DNA from 3 places in the Klebsiella africana genome. Region 1 is predicted to be linked to each of the others. Evidence: predicted binding sites of a transcription regulator. Region 1 holds the regulator's gene; each other region holds the start of a gene.

Evidence for each region. Region 1 encodes Fur, which represses iron uptake genes when iron is present. Its sites were predicted from a motif close to ATAATAATGAGAACNACTATCAA; they were not measured.
Region 2: a site for Fur is predicted at 7,750-7,772, ahead of LGL98_RS23440 (TonB-dependent siderophore receptor). Genes of this name have one in related genera too.
Region 3: a site for Fur is predicted at 7,080-7,102, ahead of LGL98_RS05300 (TonB-dependent receptor domain-containing protein). Genes of this name have one in related genera too.

The regions. Positions count from the first base shown of each region.
Region 1 covers NZ_CP084874.1:3,658,839-3,668,515, forward strand. The annotation lists gene seqA (replication initiation negative regulator SeqA) at 1-439, opposite strand, end outside; gene ybfF (esterase) at 623-1,396, shown strand; gene ybfE (LexA regulated protein) at 1,530-1,823, shown strand; gene fldA (flavodoxin FldA) at 1,975-2,505, shown strand; gene fur (ferric iron uptake transcriptional regulator) at 2,797-3,249, shown strand; gene tcuR (tricarballylate utilization LysR family transcriptional regulator TcuR) at 3,376-4,302, shown strand; gene tcuA (FAD-dependent tricarballylate dehydrogenase TcuA) at 4,400-5,803, shown strand; gene tcuB (tricarballylate utilization 4Fe-4S protein TcuB) at 5,790-6,929, shown strand; gene LGL98_RS17770 (MFS transporter) at 6,985-8,280, shown strand; gene LGL98_RS17775 (ChiQ/YbfN family lipoprotein) at 8,332-8,664, opposite strand; gene chiP (chitoporin ChiP) at 8,712-9,677, opposite strand, start outside.
Region 2 covers NZ_CP084874.1:4,871,098-4,880,774, forward strand. The annotation lists gene bamA (outer membrane protein assembly factor BamA) at 1-2,160, opposite strand, end outside; gene LGL98_RS23425 (potassium:proton antiporter) at 2,182-2,412, shown strand; gene LGL98_RS23430 (tannase/feruloyl esterase family alpha/beta hydrolase) at 2,786-4,546, shown strand; gene LGL98_RS23435 (helix-turn-helix transcriptional regulator) at 4,580-4,948, shown strand; gene LGL98_RS23440 (TonB-dependent siderophore receptor) at 5,228-7,486, opposite strand; gene LGL98_RS23445 (MltF family protein) at 8,075-9,655, shown strand.
Region 3 covers NZ_CP084874.1:1,082,504-1,092,180, reverse strand. The annotation lists gene LGL98_RS05340 (manganese/iron ABC transporter ATP-binding protein) at 1-747, shown strand, start outside; gene sitC (iron/manganese ABC transporter permease subunit SitC) at 744-1,592, shown strand; gene LGL98_RS05330 (metal ABC transporter permease) at 1,586-2,440, shown strand; gene LGL98_RS05325 (nitrous oxide-stimulated promoter family protein) at 2,500-2,841, opposite strand; gene LGL98_RS05320 (LysR family transcriptional regulator) at 2,909-3,796, opposite strand; gene LGL98_RS05315 (AEC family transporter) at 3,980-4,921, shown strand; gene LGL98_RS05310 (thiamine pyrophosphate-requiring protein) at 4,957-6,666, shown strand; gene LGL98_RS05305 (Rdx family protein) at 6,706-6,999, opposite strand; gene LGL98_RS05300 (TonB-dependent receptor domain-containing protein) at 7,215-9,578, shown strand; gene LGL98_RS05295 (hemin-degrading factor) at 9,650-9,677, shown strand, end outside.

The sequences.
Region 1 (9,677 bases):
ACCACGGGGTACCAGGAACCTGTTTCGGTTTGGTCTGGTTGCCGCTTTTCAGCAGCGTACGCGCATCTTCCGCGAAGTAAACGCGCGTGCGGCCGTGCAGAGACTCGGTAGCCTCAGCAAAGGCTTTACTGTCCAGGGAGTAGAGGGTCGTCAACACCAGCATAAAACGGTTCACCGCGCGCTTCTGCTCGGCGTATTCATCAGATAACAGCATCTCGCGCATGGCGCGGACTTTATCCTTCACCGGGTTAGCGGGTTTCACCTCAGCGGCAGGCGCTGGCGCCAGCGTCGGCGCGGCTTTGCTGACCGGTGTAGCCGGTTGGGAAACGGCGGAAAATTTCAGCATACGCCGTAAAATGTCGGATGCGCTCTCGCCGATATGCAGAGTGTGGCTGGCAATATAGCGATAGAGTTCATCATCAACTTCAATTGTTTTCATCTTAATCCAGTGCGATATCTTTTCTGAATACAAATCGTTGGGATTATAAGTACAAATCCCAACCGCGGATAGCGTCAAACCAGGATGGCGGTAAAACTCAGAAAACTTCTGGGTCTTGCAGCCGGATGGCAGAATGTCCAACATAATACCCTAACCCGACGGAGCGAAAAAAAGAACTTTGCCATGAAATTAAATAGCCGAGCGCAATCTGCACAGAATTCGCACAACAACTCCCCGATCGTGCTGGTCCACGGTCTGTTTGGCAGCCTGGACAACCTGGGCATCCTCGCCCGCGACCTGATCGCCGACCACGATATTGTGCAGGTCGATATGCGCAACCACGGATTATCGCCGCGGTCGCCAGAAATGACCTACCCCGCCATGGCGCAGGATCTGCTCGATACGCTCGACGCACACCAGATCGAGCGCGCCACCTTTATCGGCCATTCGATGGGCGGCAAAGCGGTAATGGCGCTGACCGCGCTGGCGCCGGAACGCATCAGCGGTCTGGTGGCGATCGATATCGCGCCGGTGGATTATCACGTACGCCGCCATGATGAGATCTTCGCGGCTATCCGCGCCGTCAGCGAATCCGCCGCCAGCACCCGCCAGCAGGCGGCGCAGGTGATGCGCGAATATCTGCAGGAAGAAGGCGTGATTCAGTTCCTGCTAAAATCATTCGTCGACGGCGAATGGCGCTTTAACGTGCCGGTGCTGTGGGACCAGTATCCGCATATTGTCGGCTGGGAAATCATTCCTGCCTGGCCACACCCGACGCAGTTTATTCCCGGCGGCAACTCGCCTTATGTGACCGATGCCTACCGCGACGCGCTGCTGGCCCAGTTCCCGCAGGCGCGGGCGCACGTCATCGCCGGCGCCGGACACTGGGTGCATGCCGAGAAACCCGAAGCGGTGTTACGCGCCATCCGCCGCTATCTGGCGAGCATCGCCGTCTGATTGACTAAAATATGCCCGACCGCGCCGCAGAATGCCCGTGGTCGTTGGCGCAGCCGTTCGCCTGATGTATGATGGCGCGCTATCTGCGCCGGCTAGAGCCCGGCAGCTTGTTTCCCCGAAGTCACTCAGAATCATGGCAAAAGAACAAACGGACCGTACGACATTAGATTTGTTCGCAAACGAGCGTCGCCCGGGAAGACCGAAAACCAATCCGCTGTCGCGCGATGAACAACTGCGCATCAACAAACGTAACCAGCTGAAACGCGATAAGGTTCGCGGGCTGAAGCGCGTCGAGTTAAAACTCAACGCTGATGCGGTCGATGCGCTCAACGAGCTGGCGGAAGCGCGTAATATGAGCCGCAGCGATCTCATTGAAGAGATGCTGATGACACAATTAACCGCCCTGCGCAGCCAGGGAAAAGTCTAACTTTCCGCGAAAAAACCGCATTCATGTAGCAGAGTGTGCAGTCGGGCGTGATTGCTGTTTCCGCGCCCTTGCCTGTTCTGCTATGATTGCCGTTATCTATGGGCATCGCGTCCCTACCACATCATTTAAGTTTCAAGAGGTTATTTTACTCATGGCAATCATCGGCATCTTTTTTGGCAGCGACACCGGCAACACCGAAAATATTGCAAAAATGATTCAAAAGCAGCTTGGTAAAGATGTTGCTGATGTTCACGACATTGCCAAAAGCAGCAAAGAAGACCTGGAAGCCCACGACATCCTGCTGCTCGGTATTCCGACCTGGTACTATGGTGAAGCACAGTGTGACTGGGACGACTTTTTCCCGACGCTGGAAGAGATCGACTTCAATGGCAAACTGGTGGCGCTGTTCGGCTGCGGCGACCAGGAAGACTACGCAGAATACTTCTGCGACGCGCTAGGCACCATCCGCGACATCATTGAGCCACGCGGGGCGACCATCGTCGGTCACTGGCCGACGGCGGGGTATCATTTCGAGGCTTCCAAAGGCCTGGCGGATGACGACCACTTCGTCGGCCTCGCCATCGATGAAGACCGCCAGCCGGAGCTGACTAATGAGCGCGTTGAGAAGTGGGTGAAGCAGGTTGCCGAAGAGCTGCACCTCGAAGAAATCAAAAACGCCTGATGATTAAGCGGCGTAACTATTGAGTTGCGTCGCATTAATAGACAAAAGCAATCAAACTAATAGCTACAAGTTTTTAACTTTTAATCACATATCTGTACAATGTCCTCTGATTCTACGAGGCACGTGACGCAGTTTGTAGCTGGTGCCTCGTTTTTGACAGCAAACCAGGCCTGATGCTTGCAGTTTTCATTTACCAATGGCAGTTCTATAATGAGACGCATTACGTCGGGTTAATTTCTGTATGACTTCCGTTGAAGGAAGTAGATCGTTTAGCAACAGGACAGATTCCGCATGACTGACAACAATACCGCATTAAAGAAGGCTGGCCTGAAAGTCACACTTCCTCGACTGAAAATCCTCGAAGTGCTGCAGGAACCGGATAACCATCATGTCAGTGCGGAAGACTTATATAAACGCCTGATCGACATGGGCGAAGAGATTGGTCTGGCGACCGTTTACCGCGTCCTCAACCAGTTTGATGACGCCGGCATCGTGACTCGTCATAATTTCGAAGGCGGAAAATCCGTTTTCGAACTGACCCAGCAGCATCACCACGATCACCTGATCTGCCTCGACTGCGGCAAAGTGATCGAGTTCAGTGATGACTCTATTGAAGCGCGCCAGCGTGAAATCGCTTCCCGTCACGGCATCCGCCTGACCAACCACAGTCTGTATCTGTACGGCCACTGTGCGGAAGGGGATTGCCGCGAGGACGAACACGCCCACGACGCAGTGGAAAAGTAATTCCCCGCTTCGTCTGCTCTGAAAAGCCAACCTGCCGGTTGGCTTTTTTATGGGCGCTTCTGCCGCGCTTCCCGCTCACGCCTCTGGGGTAACCTTCCTCACCCCCGCTTTGTCCGGAGAGTTGATATGGAACTTCGCCAGCTACGCTACTTTGTGCGCATTGTTGAGACCGGCAGCATGGGGCGAGCTGCGCTCGATCTCAATATCGGTGTCTCGGCGCTTAGCCAGCAGATCGCGCGCCTGGAAAACGAACTGGCCATTCGCCTGCTGCAGCGGACCTCCCGCGGAGTCACGCCCACCAGCGCGGGCCTCGCCTTCTACTCACAAGCGCAGCTGGCGCTGCGCCATGCCGATGACGCCATCCTCGCCGCCCGCGAGGCGCGCCTGTCGGGCCACGTCAGCGTCGGCATGGCCCCCAGCACCGCCTCCGTTCTCGGTGTTCCGTTCATCAATGCGATGCGCGAAAGCTACCCCGACGTGCGTCTGCATCTGGTTGAAAGCCTTTCCGGCAATCTGGAACGGATGATCAACACTCGCCAGCTCGATTTAGCTATCGTTTTCCAGCAGGAGAAGATCCTGCGCTGGAGCGCCAGACCGGTGCTGGAAGAGCGCCTGTTCCTGATTGGCACCCATGCGCTGCTAGCCCCTCTTCAGGATGACCATATCACCCCTGACCAGCTCACCTCCCTGCCGTTGATTATGCCAAGCCAGGGCCACGGTCTGCGCGGCAGGCTGGAGGCGGTTTGCCAGCAGCATCATATCAGCGTTGAGGTGGTGGCGGAGATCGACGGCCTGGCCCTGCTGATGCAGGCCGTGCGCAGCGGACTGGGGGCCACCCTGCAGCCCGGGGCCGCTATCTCCCATCTCGACCACCAGGCGCTGAGAGTGATCGACGTCGTCAATCCGGTACTCAGTCGCCCCAACTTTCTGGTCAGCCTGTCCGATGATGAACTCACCCCGGCAGGCCTTGCCGCACGGGTAATACTGAGCAAAGTTATGCGTCAGCTGGTAGAGTCTGACCGCTGGCCGGGCGCCACCCTTTATGCTCACTAAACCCCTCTTTAGCGCTACGCCATAGCGCCCCACCGCCATCACCGCCTACATTCCAATTACAAATTTAACAATTAATTAAATTGTAAGGGAGCCGATAATGGTGGATGTACTGGTGATTGGCGGCGGCAATGCCGCGCTCTGCGCCGCCTTAACCGCTCGGGAAGCTGGCGCCTCGGTGCTGATGCTGGAGGCGGCGCCGCGGGAGTGGCGCGGCGGCAACTCGCAACACACGCGTAACCTGCGCTGTATGCACGATGTGCCGCAGGACGTGCTGGTCGACAGCTATCCGGAAGAAGAGTACTGGCAGGATCTGCTGCGCGTCACCGAGGGGAATACCAACGAAGCGCTGGCCCGGCTGGTGATCCGCACCTCGTCACAATGCCGAGTCTGGATGCGCCAGCACGGAGTTAATTTCCAGCCGCCGCTCTCTGGCGCCCTGCACGTAGCCCGCACCAACGCTTTTTTTATGGGCGGCGGCAAAGCGCTGGTCAATGCCTATTACCGCAGCGCGGAGCAGATGGGCGTGCAGATTCGCTACAACACGCCGGTGCAAGCTCTCGAGCTGCGCAACGGCGAATTTGTCGCCGCGCTGGCGGGCGAGGAACGGATTGTTGCGAAAAGCTGCGTCCTCGCCGCCGGTGGGTTTGAATCCAACCGCGAATGGCTGCGCGAGGCCTGGGGGCAAAATGACCGCGGTGAATGGCCCGCCGATAACTTCCTCATCCGCGGCACCCGCTTCAACCAGGGGGTGCTGCTCAAGTTTATGATCGACGCCGGGGCCGATATCATCGGCGATCCCTCGCAGTCCCACTGCGTCGCCATTGACGCCCGGGCACCGCTCTATGACGGCGGGATCTGCACCCGCGTCGACTGCGTGTCGCTGGGGGTAGTGGTCAACCGCGATGCCGAGCGTTTTTATGATGAAGGAGAAGATTTCTGGCCCAAACGCTACGCCATTTGGGGCCGGCTGGTCGCTCACCAGCCCGGGCAGATCGGCTTCTCAATCATCGACAGTAAAGCCATCGGCCACTTTATGCCGCCCGTCTTTCCCGGCGCACAGGCCAACACCCTTCCCGAGCTGGCCCGCCAGCTGGGGCTGGACGGCGAACGCTTAGCGCAAACCATCGCCGACTATAATGCTGCCTGCGCGCCGGGCCAGTTCGACCATATCCGCCTGGATAATTGCGCCACTTCCGGCCTGACGCCGCCAAAGACCCACTGGGCGCGCCCCCTCGATACGCCGCCTTACTACGGCTATACCTTACGTCCGGGGATCACCTTCACCTACCTCGGGCTCTACGTCGACGACACCGCCGCCGTCCACTTCGCCGGCAAACCCAGCCGTAACCTGTTTGTCGCCGGGGAAATGATGGCTGGCAACGTGCTGGGCAAAGGCTATACCGCTGGCGTCGGGATGTCTATTGGCACCACCTTCGGCCGCATTGCCGGTCAGCAAGCCGCCCGGGCGGCACAGCAGGAGAACCACCATGAAGTCGCTTGAAAAGCTGATCATTGACGCGCAGATCATCACCGAGCCGGAGGCGGAAGTGGAACGGGTGATGCAGGTCTGTAATGCCTGCCGCTACTGCGAAGGGTTTTGCGCCGTGTTCCCGGCGATGACCCAGCGCCTGGCCTTTGGCAAAGCGGATATTAATTATCTGGCTAACCTGTGTCATAACTGCGGCGCCTGCCTGCACGCCTGCCAGTACGCGCCGCCCCACGAGTTCGCCATTAACGTGCCGAAGGCAATGGCCGAAGTGCGACTGGAGACCTATCAACACTACGCCCAGCCCGCGGCCTTTGGCCGCCTGTATCGTCAGGCCGGCGTGACCACCGCGCTGGCGCTGGTCGGCGGACTAATTTTCTTTCTGTTGCTGGCGATGGGACTTAACGGCTCGCTGCTGCACCCACCGCTGGCGGGCGATTTTTACCAGGTTTTCCCGCATAACCTGCTGGCGTGGATGTTTGGCTCGGTCTTTGTGCTGGCAATTGGCTTACTGATGACCGGGGTGATCCGCTTCTGGCGCGAGATCTCCCCGGGCCAGCCGCAACCGGTTGATATTGCGAAAGCGTCCCATGATGCGCTGACGCTGAAATATCTCGACGGCGGGCATGGCAAAGGCTGCAACGAAGCCGATGACGCCTTCACCCTGATGCGCCGTCGTTTCCACCACTTCACCTTCTACGGCTTTATGCTCTGCTTCGCCGCCACCGTGGTGGCCACGGGCTATCACTATTTCGCCGGCCAGGAAGCCCCCTACCCGTTCTTCAGCGTGCCGGTGCTGCTCGGCACGCTCGGCGGCATAGGGTTGCTGGTTGGCCCGGCGGGCCTGCTGTGGCTGAACCTGCGCCGGTCACCGCTGCACGGCGACGCGCGGCAAAAACCGGTGGATCGCGCGTTTATCCTGCTGTTGCTCCTGACCAGCTTCACCGGCCTGGCGCTGCTGGCGGGGCGGGATACCTCGTGGATGGGCATCCTGCTCGCTGTTCACCTCGGGGTAGTGATGGCCCTGTTTTTGACCCTTCCCTACGGAAAATTTGCCCACGGATTTTATCGCTGTGCGGCGCTACTCAAGTGGGCGGTTGAGAAGCGGCGCGGAAAACAGGCGGCAGTCGCAGGCGACTAACCCGCCCCCTCTTACCTCTATAAAAACAAGATAAAGACAATGGAGAGCACACCCTATGACCCAACAACCCACGCGCGCCGGCACCGTCGGCGCTATCCTCCGCGTGACCAGCGGTAATTTTCTCGAACAGTTCGACTTTTTTCTGTTTGGCTTTTACGCCACCTATATCGCCCGCACCTTTTTTCCGGCAGAGAGCGAGTTCGCGGCGCTGATGCTCACCTTTGCGGTATTTGGCTCGGGCTTTCTGATGCGCCCCATCGGCGCGGTGGTCCTCGGCGCCTATATCGACAGAATCGGTCGCCGCAAAGGGCTGATGGTCACTCTGGCGATCATGGGCTGCGGGACACTGTTGATAGCCCTGGTCCCCGGCTATCAGACCATCGGCGTGCTGGCGCCGATCCTCGTATTAGTGGGCCGCTTGCTGCAGGGGTTCTCCGCGGGCGTCGAGCTTGGTGGGGTGTCGGTCTATCTGGCGGAAATCGCCACGCCGGGCAATAAAGGCTTCTATACCAGTTGGCAGTCCGCCAGCCAACAGGTGGCTATCGTCATGGCGGCGCTGATTGGCTATGCGCTGAACGCCACGCTGGAGCATGAGGAGATCGCAGACTGGGGCTGGCGCATTCCCTTCTTCATTGGCTGTCTGATTATTCCGCTGATTTTCTTACTGCGCCGTTCACTGCAGGAGACCGAGGAATTCCTGCAGCGAAAACATCGTCCGGACACTAAAGAGATCCTGACCACTATCGCCAGGAACTGGCGCATTATTACGGCGGGGACGTTGCTGGTGGCGATGACCACCACTACCTTTTATTTTATCACCGTCTATACGCCGACCTATGGCAGAGCGGTGCTGCACCTCAGCGCACGCGACAGTCTGCTGGTGACCATGCTGGTGGGCATCTCTAACTTTATCTGGTTACCGATTGGCGGGGCGATCTCTGACCGGATCGGTCGTCGTCCGGTGCTGATGGGCATTACCGTGCTGGCGCTGCTCACCACCTGGCCGGTGATGCACTGGCTCACCGTCGCGCCCGATTTCACCCGTATGACGCTGGTCCTGCTATGGTTCTCGTTCTTCTTTGGTATGTATAACGGCGCGATGGTCGCGGCGCTTACCGAAGTGATGCCGGTATACGTCCGCACCGTGGGCTTTTCGCTGGCCTTCAGCCTTGCCACCGCGATCTTCGGCGGACTGACGCCAGCTATTTCCACCGCCCTGGTCGAGCTCACCGGCGATAAAAGCGCGCCCGGCTGGTGGCTAATGTGCGCCGCGCTATGCGGGTTCGTCGCCACCGTCCTGTTATTCGTGCGTCTGAGCCGCGGCTATCAGCCGGCGGAGAGCCAGCGCTAAAAACACAAACGGGCGGAGAGAGACTCCGCCCGTTTGCCGCTGCCATCAGGCTTAATGGGTAGTGTTATTGCTGCGGATCTCCTTCCAGATCTGGTCGCAGCGCGCTTTCACCGCCTGATCGTTACCGGTGCGGGTGGCTTGAATACACTGCTGGTAATCCAGTACCCGAACGCTCTCCTGGTTAGCAAACTGCTGGTGCTGTTTATCCTCTTTCAGCACATTCAGTACGCTCTGGCAGGCTTCAATCTTGTCCGGATTCCCTTCCGCCGTATTAATACAGGCGCTATAGGCATTTCTGAGTTTAGAATCTTCTTCAGGGGCCGGCGAAGCGGTACAGCCCGCCAGACCTGATGCCATCATGGCAATGAACAGCATTTTTTTCATTGTCGTTCTCCCGGAGGTACGGCAGGCTCACGCCCGCCGCGCAGGTATCAGAAAATAGTGAACGGGGCGATAACCATGAACTTCACGTCGCGCTCATCCTGGAAGATGTTGCCGTAGCCGCCGCTCCAGCTCGGGATATCGGAATGGTTGTCGTACTGGGTAAAGTGCAGTTTGAACAAGGTGCCCTTCGCCCGACCTTCCTGCACGGTATACAGCGCATCCAGGCTGTAGGCCGACTCTTTCAGGCGATAGTCAGGATCGTAGTACGCGTCCGGAGAGGACATTCTGCCCGGTTTCGCATCCCAGGCGTACACATAAGACGCACCGAACGCCCAGCCAGGCATGTCCCAGTTTTTCATGTCATACATCGCGCCGAAGAAGACCGCTTTTTCGCCGTTGGCGTTGAAGTCAGAGCGGTTATCCCACCAGATATCGAGACGACCGTTGGAGGAAGCATAGGTCGGCGTCATACGCTGCAGGAAGTAGCCCTGCTGGCCATCGGCCTTCACCCAGGTTCCCTCGAGACGCAGATCCAGGACATCCGCCACTTTATAGCCAAAGGTTAACGCCTGCAGCCAGGCGGTGCCGTCATAGATGTCGTTAACCCCGCCGTTGCTAACCTTATCGCGGGTGCCGTAGAACTGGTAGCTGGTGCTCAGCGGTGCGCCGGCGACGTCAAACTTGTAGCTGGCTTTAGCAAAGTACTGATCGATATAGCCCTGCGCCTGACCAAATGCCGCTTCCAGCACCAGGTCATTTTTGAAATCATATTTAGCGCCGATGGAGTGGAGATAATCGACTTTGGTTTTCTTGTCATTCTGATAGAAATCGTCCATCTCGATATGCCATGGCGCTTTATATTCGTTGGTCCACATGTAGGAGAAACTTAACGCGCCAGCGGTGCCATAGTCGAAGTTGGCACCGGCTTCCGCTCCCTGGTAGGTACCCGGCATAAAGCTCCAGTGCGGGGCCAGCAGAGTCTGGCCGGTTGGCTGGATATAACCTGCGCGTGC
Region 2 (9,677 bases), 1.2 Mb from region 1:
ATTCACAAAGGGGGTTGGAATGATAAATTCGCTGTTCAGCACCGCCATGGCATTCCCACCGACCGCATCAGACGAGGCGTCCAGCGGGCAGGCGCTATAGCTGCTTTCGCTACCATTGCAGCGGTAATAGGCCGCTTTAGGCCCAATGGTGTTAGAAGAGAAGCCGCGCACCGACGACGAACCGCCAGCGTAAAAGTTATCGTAGAACGGCACACTTTTGCCGTCTAACCCGCCGGCATAGCCTGCGCGCAGGCGTTCCATCCAGACCCAGCGCTTGTTCTCGCTCAGCGGCAGATACTGGGCGGTGTCAAAAGAGAGTTTGTAGTAGCTATTATCCGAACCGGGGAGCGTCACTTTACCGCTCAGGCTGCTCTTGTTTCCCGCACGCGGGAAGAAGCCGCGATCGAGATCGTTGTAGCCCCAGCCAAGACTCACAAAATAATCGTTGGCGCTATATTTCGCGCCGCTGTCGCCATCTTTCGTCACCACGCTGGGCTCAATTCCCCGAGAGCTGAGGTAGCGCCAGGTCGTCAGCTCCGGATCCATATTGGTCAGGCGATTATGGACATAATCCAGTCCCAGGTTCAGGGAGTTATTTTCGCTAATGGGAAACCCTAGCGTACTGCCTAAGCCATAGCTCTGCTGGTTGTAGCTCCCGGCATCCGCATCAGAAGCATCATAACTGTTATAAAAAATCTTTCCGCCCAGGCTGATGCCATCGACGGTAAACCACGGGTTCGTCGCCCCCAGTTCAAGATAAGACTGATAGCTGTTGCGCGTCCCATTGAAGCTCACGCTATTGCCCGTACCCAGCCAGTTATCCTGCGTCACGCCAAGCTGATAGCTCACGCCGCTGTCCGTACCAAATCCCAGGCCCACGTTGAATGAGCCGGTGTTGCGCTCCTTCACCTTGTAGACCACATCGACCTGATCCGCCGTCCCATTGACCGGAACGATCTGCTGTTCAACGTTCTCAAAAAAACCCGTTCGATCAAGACGTACTTTCCCTTGCTCGACTTTTTCGTTGTTGAGCCACGCCCCTTCCATTTGGCGCATTTCACGACGCAGCACCGCGTCCCGGGAGGTGTCGTTACCGGAAAAGCGGATCTGGCGTACCGAGTAGCGGCGGCCGGCGTTGACCTGAATATGCAGCGTCACGCGGTGATGCGCATCATCGATTTCCGGCGTGGTCGTCACCTGTGGCCAGGCATAACCATACTTACCAAAACGCTTTTTGATCTCATTTTCAACCGTGGTGACTTGCGCCCCGCTATACCATGCCCCCGCCAGCGGCTGGGCAAGAGCCTCGATCTCCGGCCCATGCTGAGCCAGATCGCCAGTCACCTGAGTTCGGTCGACCTGATAACGTTCGCCTTCATTGAGGGCGATAGTGATATACAGGGATTTTTTATCGGGCGTCATACTGACCTGCGTGGACTGAATAGCAAAGCGCGCATAGCCGCGATCGAGATAAAAACTACGCAGGGTTTCCAGATCGGCTTCCAGCTTCTGTTTCTGGTATTTTTTATCCGCTACCACGTTCCACCACGGCACATTATCACGTAGCTGTAGCTGGTCCAGGAGCGTCTCTTCCCGAAACGCCTGGTTGCCGATAATATTAATTTGTGCGATTTTCGCCGATACGCCTTCCTGAAAAACGAACGTTAAGTCAACGCGATTACGCGGTAACGGTGTCACCACAGCGTGAACCTGCGCACTGTATTTCCCCGCGCTGTAATAGAAATCCTGCAACCCCTTTTCTATTTCGCTAAGCGAATTTCGATCCAGTGCGCTACCTGCAGAAATACCGGACGCGGTGAGATTTTCCTTTAGCGCATCATCCTTCACTGACTTATTCCCGGAAAAACTGACGCTGGCGATAGTGGGCCTCTCCTTAACCTGCACCACCAGCGTTTTTCCATCGCGCAGGATCTGCACATTTTCGAAATTGCCGCTCGCATACAGCGCGCGCACTGCCTCGCTGACTTCCTCTGGCGTCACCGCATCTCCCGCGTGCAACGGCATACTTAATAGCGCCGCCCCAACGGTCACGCGCTGCAGCCCTGCAAAGCGGATATCATCAACTTGATATGATGTTGCGGCGTACAACGTTAAAGGAGCAATCAATAATCCGTTGATGATATGGGTCTTTTTTAACATGAATGTGTCGTCTACGAGATAATGAGCAATAGCAGTGTTCTGCTGGCGTTGGGCTTATTTGTTCAGGATGCATATCTGAAATATGCGACAGAAAATAACCTGAGCGAGGCGCAGAATTACATGCAATTATGGCGACAAAATGGAGAAAAAATGGATGTTAAAGCATCTTTAAAAATATATTTAATGATGGAACTTTTTATGAGACGCATGGTTCTAATGGCCAACACCAGTACTATATTTAGATTTACCTGAACGTTTTATTAATAAAAAGCCCCCTTTCTTATTAATGGAAAGGGGGAAGGATCTCGTTAGGAATGATGCTCTCTGGGATCACCAGGAACAGGGAGGAAAATAACCTGCAACCCAGCAGATTTTATGAAGAGAAATTGAATAAATTATGCAACTGATATCACAACATTCTACCCCGAATTCACCGCCAGACGCCGTTGGCAAACATCTCCATATTTTCCTCAAAATAGCAGAATACAGTAGGGTCGCCTTATCAAGGCATCAAGGAAAGTCTATCGTTATCTACAATAGCCAAGCAGTGGCGCCTCGCCAGGGAAGGTGAGGCATAGGCTTCGCCATCCTGCCACCTCCCATCATCAGCCACAGGGAACTGCGTATGACACGCTTACTCAAGACAATCTTGCCCATCATCCTCTGCGTCCTCTTCGGGTTATCGTTCGCCTCTCCAGCGCAGGCTGCCGCCAGTCTGCCGATTGTTCTTCCCGCGCTGACATGCGATGCGCTAAGCACTACCGACTTCAGCGCGGCCGTTGGCGCAAAAGTTACTATCAACCACACTGAAATGCAGACCTCCGCGCAGGGAAACTGGTGCAAGGTGAGCGCCACTATCGCCCCTGCGATTGGCGTGCAGATTGCCCTGCCGACCCAACGCTGGAGTCAACGTTTTTTGCAGGTCGGCTGTGGCGGACTGTGCGGGAGTATTAACCTGAGCCTGTCGAATGCCAACGGCTGCCTGCCGGCAATGAACGGCGAGTTTGTGGTAGCAGCAACCGATATGGGGCACCATGGCAGTATGATGGATGCGTCATGGGCCGAAGATCCGCAAAAGCGCATCGATTTTGCCTGGCGCGCCAACCACCTGACCGCCGTGCTGGCCAAAGCGGTGATGCAGACGCTTTACCGCCAGCCGCCAAAGTATGCCTACTTTATGGGCTGCTCAGACGGCGGTCGCGAAGCATTGATGGAAGCGCAGCGCTTTCCACAGGATTTTGACGGTATCAGCGCTGGCGCGCCAGCGGCCTTTTTCCAGTTTCAGAACTCCTTCTTCCACGGCTGGAATGTGGCCGCCAATCAGCGCCCGGATGGTACCGCTATCCTGCTGAAAAATCGTCTTCCTCTGATTCACCAGGCCGTGCTGGCTCACTGCCCGACGCTTTCCGGTGTGCAGGATGGTATCCTGCAAAATCCGTATGCCTGCCAGTTCTCTGAGTCATGGCTCCCCCGCTGTCCTGCCGATGCTCGGGACCGTTCTACCTGCCTGACGCAGGAAGAGATCGAGGTGGTGAAAAAGCTCTACCGCGGCGCTTACGACAGCCACGGCGCCCAGTTCGTCGCGGGCGGTCTGCCGCTGGGTTCCGAGCTACGCTGGCCGGTGCCCGAGACGCCGACCGGCCACTCAATGTCGGAAATGATGGTACTACCGGCTCTGCAATCCGTGCTCCTGCCAGGAGAAAAACAGAAGATCCAATCGATGCGGGATTTCCCGCTTAACCAGCAGAATTTTGACGCCGTCGCCCAACTGGCGCCGCTCTATAACGCGGCAAATACCAACCTTCATGCCTATCAACAGCGCGGCGGCAAGCTTATCCTGTGGCACGGTCTGGCCGATGACTCCGTCAGCCCGGCCTTTTCTATCGCCTATTATCGCGGCGTAGAAGCAGAGATGGGCCATGCCGCAACGGATACCTTCCTGCGGTTATTCCTGCTGCCTGGGGTAGCCCATTGCGGTAATGGCGAAGGTTACGATCAAATTGATCTCCTGACTCCGCTGATGCGCTGGACCGAGGAAGGCATCGCGCCGCAGGAGATTATGGCCGGCAAACGGGCAACCGCCGCTGCCGACCTGCCGCCGATGACAGAAAAAGCAGATGCGCAAACGCAGTTTCACGGCGTGCAGAAAGTCAGTCAGCCTTACGCCGACGCCGTTCCAGCTGTTATCGCGACTCGCCCGGTGTACCCCTTCCCAGCCATTGCCCGGTATAACGGGCGCGGCGACGTGAAAGACGGCGAAAATTATCATGCAGAGCAATCAACCACGTTTGATAATCTGCCGCTGGCAAAACCCGCCAGCGACTATATTGGCCCTGATAACCAAAAAAATTATCAGGTTCGCCACGGCGAACTCACTGTTCAATAAACCCCAGGGCTCCTCACTGAGGAGCCATACGTTATGGGATTAGCCGCAATTATGCGTAGCAAAACGCTCCAGCAATCGGTATTAAGCGACCTGCTCTTGTGGATCGATAATAATCTGGATAAGAAACTGACCGTCGACGATCTGAGCGATATCTCTGGTTATTCCCCCTGGCATTTGTTTCGGCTCTTCCGTCATTATTTTGATCGATCGCCGATGGAATATATCCGCCAGCAGCGCATGTCGCTGTGTCGCCGTTTATTGCTGACGACGCCTGGTTACCGAATTGTCGATATCTGTATAATGGTCGGTTATGACGATCTCAGTGCGTTTAATCGTACCTTCAAAAAATATCATGCGCTCACACCCACTCAGTATCGCTATCAGGTCACGCGGCAAAAATAAGGAAGGTCCCCCTCCTCCGCATCGCTGCGGTTGGGAATGGAAGGGGGACAGGGGATATTGCAGAAGGGAAATAGCAGGCTGCTATTATCGAACCCGGTCGGGATCAACGACCTTGCGCGACGGAAAGCAGTATAAAAGGATATTTTGAGCTAATAATGTAGAGGGCGTGAAGATTTTGTCACCATTTATAACCGCCTCGACCGCTATTATCTGAAATTAAAAATATCGGAAATAAAAAACCGGGCCGCGCTGCACCCGGTTTGATCCTCATCAGCCCCATCAGAAGTGAGTATTTACGCTCACAAAGAAGGTCCGCCCCGATTCGTTATAGGTCTCCGCACCCGCGCCATACAGATAAGCTCCCGTCGTCGCGTTGCCGGTCGTTTGCGCATTCCCTGCCCGGTAGTGGCGGATATCAAACAGGTTATCTATCCCGCTGGTGAAGCTCAGGTTTTTGTTCACATCCCAGGTCGCACTGAGACCGACAATACTGTATGGGCTGACTTCGTTTAGTTCGCTGCCGCTGACCGCCTCACCTTTATAATTAAAGCGTTTTGGCTTCTGTCGGCCATACCAGGTAAAGGTGCTCTGCAGGGAGAGATCTTCACGAACCTGCCAGCTCAGGGTCGAGTTCAGGGTAAACTGCGGGATCACTGACAGCCGGTCGCCGGTCGTCTTATTCTTGCTCTGCAGCATCCAGGTCAGGTTATTGCTCCAGTTAACCGTCTCCCCCACCGGAAGATTCAGCGTTCCTTCCAGGCCTTCCACTAACGCCTTTGGTACGTTTTCCCACTGATAGATATTGGTGGTGCCGTTGCTGGCGGTGCCCACCGCCGCGTACCCTGACTCAATTTTATTGTGATAGTCGTTACGGAACCAAGTGATCCCCGCCTGATAGCCATCATGCTTGTACTCAAGACCAATCTCTTTATTAACGCTGGTCTCCGCTTTCAGGTCGCTATTCCCCATCAGATAGCAGGCGGAACTACTGGCGTAACAACCCTGACCGTTGCTGTAGAGAATATAGTTCGGGTTCAACTGGTAGAGGTTGGGTGCCTTGTAAGCGCGGGCAATGCCCAGCTTCAGCGTCCAGTCCTCCGTCAGTTCCTGGGACAGGTTCAGTGACGGGCTCCAGTTATTGCCGACGATGCTGTGATGATCGAAGCGCAGCGCGGGGGTAAGCATGGTACTGTCCGTTAGCGCCATGTTATCTTCGGTAAACAGCGAGAAGATCTCGGCGCTGGAGTACGGGCTACGACCGGTAGCCGACACACCGTCGATAGTCCCGTAAGAGAGCGCCTGGGTTGTCGATACGCCATCTTTCATCCGCTGCTGATTCCATTCTGTCCCCAGCGTCAGATTCTGATCGACCCCCAGCGTAAACGGAATATTCACTTCGCTATGTAGCAGGACATCGGCCAGATCGATATCTGAAAACGCGCTACTGGAGAAGATCCCTTCCGTACCGCCCGCCAGCCCTTCATCCATTCGCGAGTTACGGGTGTGTTCGTACTGGGCATAGCTGTTGCTGGTCACGCCATTATCCCAGCCGCCGGTCCATGTTACGCCGTAAGTTTGCCGGTAGAGACGGTTGGTCTCTTTCCCGTACATACTCTTCACCAGCGTACTGGTATTGGTGTTTTGCGTGTCGCCGGCATAGAGATTACCCTGGCGGCTGTAACCGGCCTCAAACTCCAGGGCCTGCATCGGGGCAAACTCCCAGCGCAGCTTACTGTGAATATCTTTGTTCACCACCCCTTCACGTCCGGCGGGATAAGAACCGGCGTAGGAACCGGTACGTTCCGCTTCATGCCCGGCGTTAATATCCTGAGCATCGGCCTGGGTTTTACTCAGATTACCCCAGAGATTGAAGCTGACACTGTCCGACAGCGGACCATTGAGGCTAAAGTTAGTACGTTTCGTCGCCCCTTCTTTACGGTGCTGCGGAGCATTCATATAGGTATTCCACGACCCATGCCATTCTGGCGTGGTCGGTTTGGTCACGATGTTGACGACCCCGCCCATCGCGCCATTACCATAGCGTGCCGCCGCCGGGCCGCGGATCACATCGATATGATCGATCATCTCCGCTGGCACCCAACTGGTATCGCCGCGGGAGTCTCGATCGCCGCGCCAGCCATACCGCACCGAGTTACGGCTGGTCACCGGTTTACCATCGACCAGCACCAGCGTATTCTCGGGCCCCATGCCACGGATATCAATTTGCCGGTTGTTACCGCGCTGCCCGCTGGTAGAGTTGCCGGTCAGGTTTACTCCGGGCTGGGTACGAATTAACTCCGACACATCGCGGGCGGGGGGATGTTTGCGGATCTCTTCTGCAGTGATGGTCGACACGCCCGGCGCCTGCAGGTTCTGCCTGGCGGCGGTTACGACCATCGTCTCCTCGTGGTTATCGGCAGTGGCGGCGCGCTCGTCAGGCGTCGATTGTTCGGTCACGTTTTCTGCCGCCTGCAGCGGCACGCTACAGGTGAGCAGAGGAATGACGATCCCCAGCGGGAAGTGAGACGTGTATTTCATAGAATATGCCCTGTTTTCTGTTGCTGTCGGGCATAACGCCTTCTCCAATTGAAAAAACAATGGGATAAGATACTTGCCTCAGCGCGTCGCCAGATTTTGGCGCAGGTCAGCGCCTTCCCGGCATTAATGGAAATAAGAAAACAGCGTGAGACATAATAAAATTAAGTGCCCTGTTTCATCATTAGCGAAAAAGCGCTGCGCGCTATTCTTTGATAGCGTAATCCAGACAGCGTGTCATTAGAGTAATGTGCCGTGTTACGGTAATAAAAATGAGATTCATTATCAAGATGATAATAATCAATATCAGGGAAAAATAAAATAATATTTACCAATCAACCGGTTACCATAAAGCAAACAAAAGGCAATAAAGTAAAAATAAAATCACCACTTTCTATTCATCATTAAAAAAACATATTTCCATCATATTATCTCCATAGTTAAATTAAAGATAAAAGCACATTAATAGTAAGCAATAATATTTGCGAAAGACTATTTGTCGGTATCGTTACACCTTTTCCCGCGTCTCATACTCAGCTAACGGTGGCCGTTCTGCTAAAATAATCACATCCCCCTGCGGAGTGTTCCTCCATGAACGCCACCTTGCTATCACGCCTGTTTATCGCCTGGCATACCTGCCTCGCGGCGCTGTTATTCGCCCCTTTCCTGCTTGCGGCGGAGGCGGAAAAAACGCCGCCAGTCGCAACCGAAGACAATACGCTGTCGATTCATATTGACGATATGCTACAGCCGTGGAAAGGCGATCTGCCTGGCATGATCGACCGTCGTACCATTCGGGTATTAACCACCTACAGCAAGACCTTCTTTTTTATTGATAAAGGCACTCAGCGCGGGGCGACGCACGACATCTTTATCGCGCTGGAAAACGATCTGAATAAACAGCTGGCGAAGGATAAAAAGCTAAAACAGCGCCACCTGAAGCTGCATATCGTTTTTGTGCCGGTCAGTCGGGATAATCTCTTTACCGCGCTTAATGAAGGTAAAGGCGATATTGCCGCCGCCAACCTGACCATCACGCCCTCGCGGGAAGCCCAGGTCGATTTCGCCCAGCCGCTCTACAGCAACGTGAAAGAATTACTGATCTCCGGGCCGGCATCGCCGAAGGTCGACAGCCTGGAGCAGCTCTCCGGCCAAACCGTCTTTGTTCGCCGCTCCTCCAGCTATTACGACAGCCTGCAGGCGCTGAACGCTCGATTTGCCAGTGAGGCGCGCCCACCGGTAATACTGGAGGCAGCGCCGGAAGCGCTGGAGGATGAAGATCTACTGGAAATGCTCAACGCCGGGCTGATTCCGCTGATCGTCGTCGATCAGCATAAAGCGATGTTCTGGAAACAGGTGTTTCCAAAAATTCAGGTCCATGACAACGTGGTGCTGCGCGACGGCGGCAACATTGCCTGGGCGGTACGCAAAGACAGCCCGCAGCTGCTGGCGGTACTGAACAACTTCGTCAAAAAGAATCGTCAGGGCACCACGCTGGGTAATACCCTCCTGCTGCGTTACCTGAAAAATGCTAAATATGTCAAAAATGCCGCCGCGAGTAAGGAACGGCGCAAGTTCCTCGCCATGGTGGAAGTCTTCCGCAAATATGGCGACCGCTACGATGTCGACTGGCTGCTGATGGCGGCCCAGGGGTACCAGGAATCGCGACTGAACCAGTCGGTGCGAAGCCACGTCGGTGCCGTCGGTGTTATGCAGGTGATGCCCAGCACCGGAAAAGAGCTGAAAGTGGGCGATATTAAACAGCTGGATCCCAATATCCATGCTGGCGTGAAATACATGCGCTGGATGATAGATCGTTACTATGCCGATGAGCCCATGACCCGGCTCGATAAAGCGCTATTTGCCTTTGCCTCCTACAACGCCGGTCCGGCGCGTATCGCCCGCCTGCGCACCCTGACCAAACAGCGCGGGTTTGATCCAAACGTCTGGTTCGGTAACGTCGAAAATCTGGCGGCAGAAAAAATCGGCGCGGAAACGGTGACCTACGTCAGCAATATCTATAAGTATTACATCGCCTATCGGCTGATCGTCGATGATATAGCTCGTAAACAGAAAGCGACGGCCGTACCGCGGCAGGAGCCGGTGGCGCAGCCAGCCAAACCGCAGCCCAGCGTGGCGCCCCCCGCCACCGCTCAGGTGCCCGTCATCTGAATCGCTCGTCACCGAGGGTCAA
Region 3 (9,677 bases), 2.6 Mb from region 1:
AACGCCTCGTTCAGCGTGCCGCGCGGCTCCATTGCCGCGCTGGTGGGGGTTAACGGCTCGGGTAAATCCACGCTGTTTAAAGCGCTGATGGGCTTTGTGCGCGTCGGCCACGGCGAGATCGCCATACTCGGCCAGCCGGTTACCCGCGCACTGCGCCAGAACCTGGTCGCCTATGTCCCGCAGTCGGAAGAGGTGGACTGGTCCTTCCCGGTGCTGGTGGAGGATGTGGTGATGATGGGCCGCTACGGCCATATGGGCTGGCTGCGGCGGGCAAAGCCGCGCGATCGCGAGATTGTCGATGCCGCGCTGGCCCGCGTGGGCATGAGCGAGTACCGCCATCGGCAGATTGGCGAGCTCTCCGGCGGGCAGAAAAAGCGCGTTTTCCTTGCCCGCGCCATCGCTCAGCAGGGTCAGGTGATCCTGCTGGATGAGCCTTTTACCGGCGTCGATGTGCAGACCGAAGCGCGCATCATCAGCCTGCTGCGCGAACTCCGCGCTGAGGGTTGTACCATGCTGGTGTCCACCCATAACCTCGGGTCAGTGAGTGAATTTTGTGATTATACGGTGATGGTGAAAGGCACCGTGCTGGCCAGCGGCCCGACGGAAACCACCTTCACCGCCGAGAATCTGGAGCGGGCTTTCAGCGGCGTGCTGCGCCACGTCGCCCTGACCGGCGGGGAAGCCCAGGTTATCACCGATGACGAGCGGCCGTTTATCAGCCGGCGCGCGGCGGGAGGCCCGCAATGAGCTGGCTGCTGGAGCCGTTTGGCTATCACTATATGCTCAATGCGATGTGGGTGTCGGCGCTGGTGGGCGGCGTCTGCGCCTTCCTCTCCTGCTACCTGATGCTCAAAGGCTGGTCGCTGATTGGTGACGCCCTTTCCCACGCGATTGTGCCCGGCGTCGCCGGGGCCTATATGCTCGGCCTGCCTTTCGCGCTCGGCGCGTTTCTCTCCGGCGGTCTGGCGGCGGGCAGCATGCTGTTTTTGCAGCAGCGCTCGCGGCTAAAAGAGGATGCCATTATCGGCCTGATCTTCTCCTCCTTCTTCGGGATCGGGCTGTTTATGGTGTCGCTGAATCCGACGTCGGTGAATATTCAGACCATTATCCTCGGCAATATTCTGGCCATCGCCCCGGAGGATATTATCCAGCTGGCGGCGATCGGCTTTATCTCGATGGCGATCCTGTTGCTGAAATGGAAAGACCTGATGGTGACCTTCTTTGATGAAAACCACGCCCGCTCGATTGGCCTGAACACCCGCGGCCTGAAGCTGCTGTTTTTTACCCTGCTGGCCGCCTGCACCGTGGCGGCGCTGCAGACCGTCGGCGCGTTTCTGGTCATCTGCCTGGTGGTGACTCCCGGGGCCACCGCGTGGCTGTTAACCGACCGCTTTCCGCGCCTGCTGGCCATCGCCGTGGCTATCGGCAGTCTGACCAGTTTCTTCGGCGCCTGGCTCAGTTACTATCTCGACGGCGCCACCGGCGGCATTATCGTGGTCGCGCAAACGCTGTTGTTCCTCATCACCTTTATCTTCGCGCCGAAGCACGGCCTGCTGGCCAACCGCCGCCGCGCCAGGGAGGCCGCATGCTGAATCTGTTCCTGGCCCCGTTCCAGTTTCCTTTTATGGTCAATGCGATAGCGGTATCGATCGTCGTGGCCGTGCCCTGCGCGCTACTGTCGGTGTTTCTGGTGCTCAAAGGCTGGGCGCTAATGGGCGACGCCATGAGCCACGCGGTCTTTCCGGGCGTGGTGCTGGCCTACATCCTTGGCATTCCTTTCGCCATCGGCGCGTTTATCGCCGGGCTGCTGTGCGCCGTGACGACCGGTTTTCTCGACGATAACAGCCGACTCAAGCGCGATACCATCATGGGGATTGTCTTCTCCGGCATGTTTGGCGCCGGACTGGTGCTGTACGTAGCGATCCAGTCCGATGTTCATCTCGACCATATCCTGTTCGGCGATATGCTGGGGATATCCCTTCGCGATATTGGGCAAACGACGGCTATCGCACTGGTGATTGCGCTGATTATCGGTCTCAAATGGCGCGATTTTTTGCTGCACGCCTTTGACCCGACGCAGGCCAAAGCCAGCGGCCTGCGCGGGGGACTGCTGCACTACGGCCTGCTGTGCATGATCGCCCTGACCATCGTCGCGACGCTGCAGTCGGTGGGGATTATTCTGTCGATTTCGCTGCTGATTGCCCCCGGGGCGATCGCGCTTCTGCTGGTGCGGCGCTTTATCCACGCCCTGCTGCTGGCGGTAGCGGTGGCCATCGGCTGCTCGGCGGGAGGGGTGTGGCTGGCGTTTTATCTCGACAGCGCGCCAGCGCCGACTATCGTGGTGCTGTTTACCGCGCTGTTTGTGGTCGCCTTTGTCGCAAGCACAATCCGCGATAGTCAGAAACAGAGGGCTTCAGCAACTATCCCCGGTGGCGGCTAATGCCTTACCGGGGCCGACTTGTCGCCCGGCTACGCGCCGTGCCGACCAGGAGAAGGCCGCTATTTTTTCGGTCGGTATTTTTCCGGTAGCGCCGGCACCGGGCGCCTGTCGTCCAGCAGATGGCGAATAGTGAGGATCGGGTGGCGCCAGAGCATCCGCGGCCCGGCCCAGCGCATAATCTGCTTCATCTCTTCGCGCTTCGCCGGCTGGTAGCAATGCACCGGACACTGCTTGCAGGCCGGTTTGTTCTCGCCAAACACGCACTTATCAAGGCGCTTGTCAGCGTAGGCGTTCAGCGCCTGATAATGCGCATTGTCGGCCAGCGCCTCGGGACAGCGCCGCTGGTAGAGAGCAATCATCCGCTGAATCGTCATTTTTTCCCGTTCGATGCGCTTCCCCATCTCCCCGCCTTTCGTCTGCTTTTAAGATGCATTTATCATACACCTTAATATCCATACCCGACCAGACTCACTGCTTCAGATGCTGAATCAACTGCAGGGCTGCCCCGGAGAGCACCCCGAAGTGGCTGTAGGCGTAGAAGTCCCGGATAAAAACACTGCCCTCGAGCTCAAACGGGCGCAGCAGGCCAAGCGCTTCTTCGTGCCGGTAAACCGGAGACGGCATCGACGTTAACAGATCGCTCTCGCACAGAAAGGCCTTAATGGCTGAGGAAGAGGCGCACTCGATAACCGGTTGCGGACAGGGTAGCTGATGGGCGCGAAAGATATCCTCAAGGATGTTCATTGGGGTACTTAACGGCGGCGGCATGATCCACGGATAGTCCAGCATCGCCTCCAGGGTGACGTCCGCCGCCTGATGCAGCGGATGCTGCTGTCTGGCGACGATGCAGATCCGGTCCTGCCAGTTAATTTTGCCACGCACCACGATTTTCTCATCATGCGGTAAGGGACCGCAGAGGGCGATATCGATATCGTGCATCAGCAATAATTTAAACAGCTCGGAATCTATGCGATCGACGATGCGCAGATGGATTTGGGGATGGCGCTGATGGAAAACCGCCAGCTTATCGATGAAATGGCTGGTCAGCAGGCTGGAAACGCAGCCAATCCGCAGGATGCCTTTCCCGGCGCCGCGGATAAGCGCAATCTCCTCGCGGGCTTTTTGTTCGGTATTCAGCATCGTCATCGCATAGGGTAAAAAGGCGCTACCGTACTCGCTCAACGCCATACCGTGCTTATGTCGTTCGAATAAGGACGCGTTCAGGTCCGCTTCCAGAGTCAATAGCAGTCGGCTCAGTCCCGACTGGGTAATCCCCATTTTCTCTGCGGCCAGGGTCATATTGCCTTCACGGGCGACGGTAATAAATGCCTGAATCTGCTTAAATTTCATTGGCATGATATTTACTCATTGAACAAACGATTTTTACATTTCCCCTGCGGCCTTTTTTAGCGAATAACTGTCACCATCAATACGCTCAAAATCACCGGAACGCATGCTTCAAAAGGATTTATTTACCTCATCACGCACGGCAAAACACATTTCTGACCCGACGATAATTTATAATGAGAATATATCACCATGACACAGAACAATATTCTATTAATTTCAGGCGCTATATTACCGGTCATCATTACCGTCATCATCGGCTATATAAGCGGTAAACGAAAAGACTTTAACTGGCAGCAGGCAGGAGACATCAATAAAATTGTGATGCTCTATGCATTGCCGCTGAGTATTTTCAGCAATATGGTGATGACGCCGCGACACATTGTCATGACTATGGGCCCGGTCGCTGTCGCTATTATCCTGGCGTTGATTCTCAGTTTCGTTATTCCGTTATTAGCTGCCCGCTATCTGTTTCGACGCGACCTCGCCCTCAGCACCTTGCAAGCGCTGGCCATCGGCTCGCCGGCAGTTCCGTTTATCGGCACTTCGGTGCTGGCCTTTTTATTTGGCACCGTCAGCGCGTCGCTGATCACCGTGTCCAGCATCACGCAAAACGTCTTCCAGCTACCGCTGGTAATGATTCTGATGTCGGTCGCCACCGGCGATAAGAGCCAGCACATCTCCTTTGGCACACGGGTGATAAACGCCATTAAACAACCTGTGGTCTGGTCACCGGTGATCGCCCTGATCATCGTGCTGGCGGATATCCATATTCCACAGACAATCTCGATGTCGCTGGGTCTGCTGGGTAAAGCCTCTGGCGGACTGGCGCTGTTCGCCGCCGGGATCGTGCTCTATACGCGCAGCATTGTTATCACCACCGCTACCATTATCACCGTTATCGCCCGCAATATTCTGGTCCCCGGCGCCTGTTATCTCCTGTTATTAAAAATGGGCTTCAGCATGGAGCAAATAAAGGAAGTCGTATTGACGATGGCAATCCCGGTAGGCTCCATCGCGATAATTATTGCCATGCAGTATAAAACCGGCGAGCAGGAAATGGCCTCGACGATGGCGCTGAGTATTATTGCCTCCATCATTACGATGGGCGGATTTATTTTCTTAACCTTTTAATTACCGCGATTACACCGCGTGAATACGGAGAGAATATGGCCTCTATCACATTATCGGCTGCTGAACTGTTACTGCATCGGCTACAGGCGCTGGACGTGGCATATATTTTTATTAACTCGGGTACCGATTACCCGCCGGTGATTGAAGCCTGGGCAAAGGCCCGGGCGACCGGGCAAAAGGTACCGGAGTTAGTGATCTGCCCGCATGAAAACGCCGCCATCGGCATGGCGCATGGCTACTACCTCGGCACCGGCAAGGTGCAGGCGGTGATGGTTCACACCAACGTCGGGTTAGCCAACGCCGCTTGCGGTGTCATCAATCTGGCGAACAGCAATATTCCGGTGCTGATTTTTGGCGGCCGCACGCCGATTAGCGAACATTCCCACTTCGGCTGCCGTAATACGCCGATTGGCTACGGCCAGGAGATGCGCGACCAGGCGGCGCTGATCCGTGAATCCGTGAAGTGGGATTTTGAATTGCGGCTGGCCGATCAGATCGGCGAGCATGTTGACCGGGCCTGGGCGATTGCCAGCTCCCTGCCGAAAGGGCCGGTCTACCTGAGCTTACCGCGTGAGCCACTGTGCGAAACCTTTGCCGTCGATGAGGCCGCGCTGCAGGCTGGCCCTTCGCAGCAGCCGGTCCGCTATGCGCCAGTCCGGGAAGATATCGCCCGTGCAGCCGAGGCAATCGCCTGTGCCAGACATCCCGTCATCTTCGCCCAGCGCGGCGCCCGAACGGCGGAAGGCTTTGCGCGCCTCGATAGTCTGGTGCGCGAATGGGCGATCCCGCTGGTGGAATACTGGGGCACCGAGGTTACCCTGAGCGCCGATAATCCCCTGCTCGCCGGGGCCGATCCCAGCGTCTGGCTCGCCGACGCCGATGTCATTCTGGTGGTCGACTCGCAGGCGCCGTGGATGATCGCCGAGGGCGACTGTCGCCAGGACTGCACAGTGATCCAGATGGGCCCCGACCCGCTCTTCTCCCGCTATCCAGTGCGCGGCTATCGCGCGGACATCAACCTGGCAGGCGAGACCGATGAAGTCTTTGGCCTGCTGGAAGAGGCACTCCATCCATTGCAGGCCGCCCGCCAGCAGCATGTGGCGGAGCGGGCGGCATATACGCTCCATCGGATCCAGCAACAGAAAAACCAGCGCGATGCGCTCTTGCATGCCAGCCAGACCGGGGCCATTACCAAACCCTGGCTCAGCTACTGCCTCGGCCATCTGGCCAATCAGCATCACGGCCGGATCGTCTCTGAACTGACCACGCTGCCGCAGTTCGCCGGGCTGACCCACGCCGAGAGCTATTACCAGGAGGCGCTGGCCGGCGGCCTGGGCGAAGCCCTGCCCATCGCGCTGGGGCTGCAGCTTGCGCGCCGGGAAGAACTGATTATTGCCGCCGTCGGCGACGGGTCGTACCTGTTCGCCAACCCAGCGGTCTGCCACCATATTGCGGAGGTAATGAAGCTGCCTGTCCTTATTGTGATCGGAAACAATGGCGGATGGGGCGCCGTCGCGGGCGGCACCAAAGCGCTCTATCCGGACGGCTACGCAGCCCGCGCGGAGACCATCCCGGCCACCGCCTTTACCACCTCGCCGGATTTCGCCGCCATCGCCGCCTCCAGCCGCGCGGCGGCCCTGTCGGTTTCCCGGGCCGAAGATCTCCCCGGCGTGCTGGAAGAGGCGGTCACCCTCATACGCACTCGCCGACAAAGCGTGCTGGTTGACGTGCAGTTAGCCCGCTAACGGCTTCTCCTCCGGACGCTGGTCGTCCGGAGGGGGTTGTCACCCCTTCTGGTCACCTTTATCCACATGGCCCAGCGGCTTCTCCGGGAAGCAGACATCGCGCACCCGGCGTTTCAGCTCGGCCGCATCCGGAAAACCACCATCCTGCTTGCGCTCCCAGATCTGCTGACCGTCGACATCGATCGTGAAGATCCCGCCGGTCCCCGGCACCAGCGTCACCGAGGCGATGTCGGTGCTGAAAGTATGTAACAGCTCCTGCGCCATCCAGCTGGCGCGCAGCATCCAGTTGCACTGGGAACAGTAGGTGATGGTGATGGCCGCTTTTGAGTTCATCGTCGTCTCGCTAAGTCTGAAAGGGCAAATTGTAAACAAAGTGCAGTTTAAATGAAGAACACATGATTATTTTGTTGCAAACGATAATACCTATCATTACCATTCGCAATCAACAAATGGAGTAAGACCCCATCCGCAACGGAAAAGACGGAGCAACCTGCAACTCTGGAAGTAACGCGTGAGCCGATACTAATAACGATCAAGGCGTGGCGACTATGTACAAATCGACTCCGTCAGCAGCATGGTGTAAAAAACGCCTGCTGGTGACCTCTTTGCTTGCAGCAATTTACCAGACTTCTGCCGTCGCAGCAGACACTTCCGCCGTTAGCGGCGAGGCAGTAGATGACACCTCGGAACAAATGACCGTCACCGCTCCCGCGCCGGTGCAGAAAGCCGGTAGCGAACACAGCATCAGCGCCCGGGAGCTGGAGAATAAAGGCGCTAACGATTTCGGCTCGATCATGCGCTATGAGCCGCTCATCAGCGCCACCGGGGCCAGCGGCGGCTCCGGCAACGGTAAAAGCGGCTTCGACCGCGGGGGCTACACCGGCTATAACATTCGCGGTATGGAGAGCAACCGCGTCGGCATCGACGTGGACGGTATCGCCCAGCCCAACGCCACCGGCCGCGGCTACATCGGCCGCGCCGGGCTCAACACCTTCGGCATCGGCCGGGATTATATCGACCCGTATATGTACGGCAGCGTGGATATCCAGTCCGGCGCCACCTCGACGGAAACGGCCAACAGCGCTATCGGGGGAAATGTCTCCTTCCGCCCGAAATCGGCGGATGATTACCTGCGCCCGGGCAAGACCAGCGCCTTCGGCTACCGCAGCGGTTACGACTCTGCGGATCGCAGCTGGCACAACGGGGTGACCGTCGCCGGCGGGGACGAGTTCCTGCGCGGCATTTTGGTCTACAGCCGCCGTGACGGCCAGGAAACCGAGAACAACAGCGGCACCGTCGACGCCTACCCGGCGAACTGGCACTCCGATGCCTTTCTGGCCTCCGGGATCTGGCAGCCTAACGATGAGCACAAGCTGACCAGCACCTTCGACTATTACCATAAAACCAACCACACCCACTACGATACCTGGGACTCCAGCGGCAACAGCACCATCGGCACCGCCAACCAGACCAGCCAGACCCGGCGCTGGGGCCTGAGCCTGAAGGATGACTGGACGCCGATGAACGACTACCTCGACAGCGTCTCCACGAAAATCTACTACCAACATACCGAAGCCCATGACTGGACTTATATGCCGGACAGCGTCACCCGCAGCATGCAGACGGTGAACTCCAACTACGATACCGACACCTGGGGCCTGCAGACCGCGCTGGCGAAAACCCTGGGCCGCCACGATCTGAGCGCCGGCTTCAACGCCAGCACCAGCAAAACCCAGCGGCCATTTAGCCAGTCGCCGATCCCCAGCGTGTACAGCGAGATCATGCAGCCGGAAGCAGACAGCCGCAGCTACACCGTCGGCGGCTTCGTCCAGGATAAGATCAACTTCGATCTCGATAGCCACAACTTCGCTATCATCCCCGGCGTGCGCGTGGTGCATCAATCAACGAAGCCGGAAAATCTGTCCGACCTCGCCGCCAACAGCAGCGTACTGACCGAATCGTCGGTGGCGAATCTGTACGGCAAAAACAGCGATACCCAGGTTCTGCCCTCGTTGACCTTCCAGTACGACCTCACCCCGCGCCTGATGACCTACCTGCAGTACCAGCGTGGGGCGCAGTTCCCCAATGCCAGCCAGCTGTATGGCTCCTGGAACCTCGGCTCCAGCTACGCCGGCAGCCAGCAATATGCCCTGATCGGCAATACCGATCTGAAGACGGAAACCAGCGATAATCTCGAGTGGGGGCTGAAAGGGGAAGTCACCGAAGGCATCACCCTGCGCACGGCGCTGTTCTACAACAGCTATAAGAACTTTATCGCCTATACCCGCTATACCCGCGCCAATAATCCGGGCCAGTTCACGAATGTGCCGTCGAACATCTACACCATTTATCAGGCGGAAAACCGCGATAAAGCCTATATCTACGGCGGTGAGATCAGCACCAAATTTAACTTTGGCACCTGGTTTGAGCAGGTGAACGGCCTGAGCGCCACCCTCGCCCTCGGCTATAGCGAAGGGAAATCGAAATCCAGCTACAGCGGCGATAAATACGTCGACCTCGACAGCGTGGCGCCGATGAAAGCCATCGTCGGCGTGGCGTGGGACGATCCGGCGAAACGCTACGGCACCGCCCTGACGGCAACCTTTGTCAAAGGGAAACAGGCGACCGCCACCAACCGCGAAAGCTACAGCAACAGCGGGTCCGCCATCACCGATGCCAGCAGCGACTATATGCGCGTGCCGGGCTACGGCATGCTGGACTGGACCGCATACTGGCAGGTGGCGAAAAACGTGCGCCTCAATGGCGGGGTCTACAACCTCACCGATCGTAAATACTGGGATTACCTGAGCAGCCGCAATATCGAGACCGGCACCAACCAGGACGCCAACGATAAAGCGCTGGCGGTGATGCCGGGCCGCACCTGGCAGCTGGGCGTCAACGTCGACTTCTGATTGCCCGAATAATAACGCACCTGCCCCCGGCCCGCCGGCCGGGGATATTCATCGTCGAGAAGGATATGATTATGCCAAATGCACAACCTGACCTGTGGC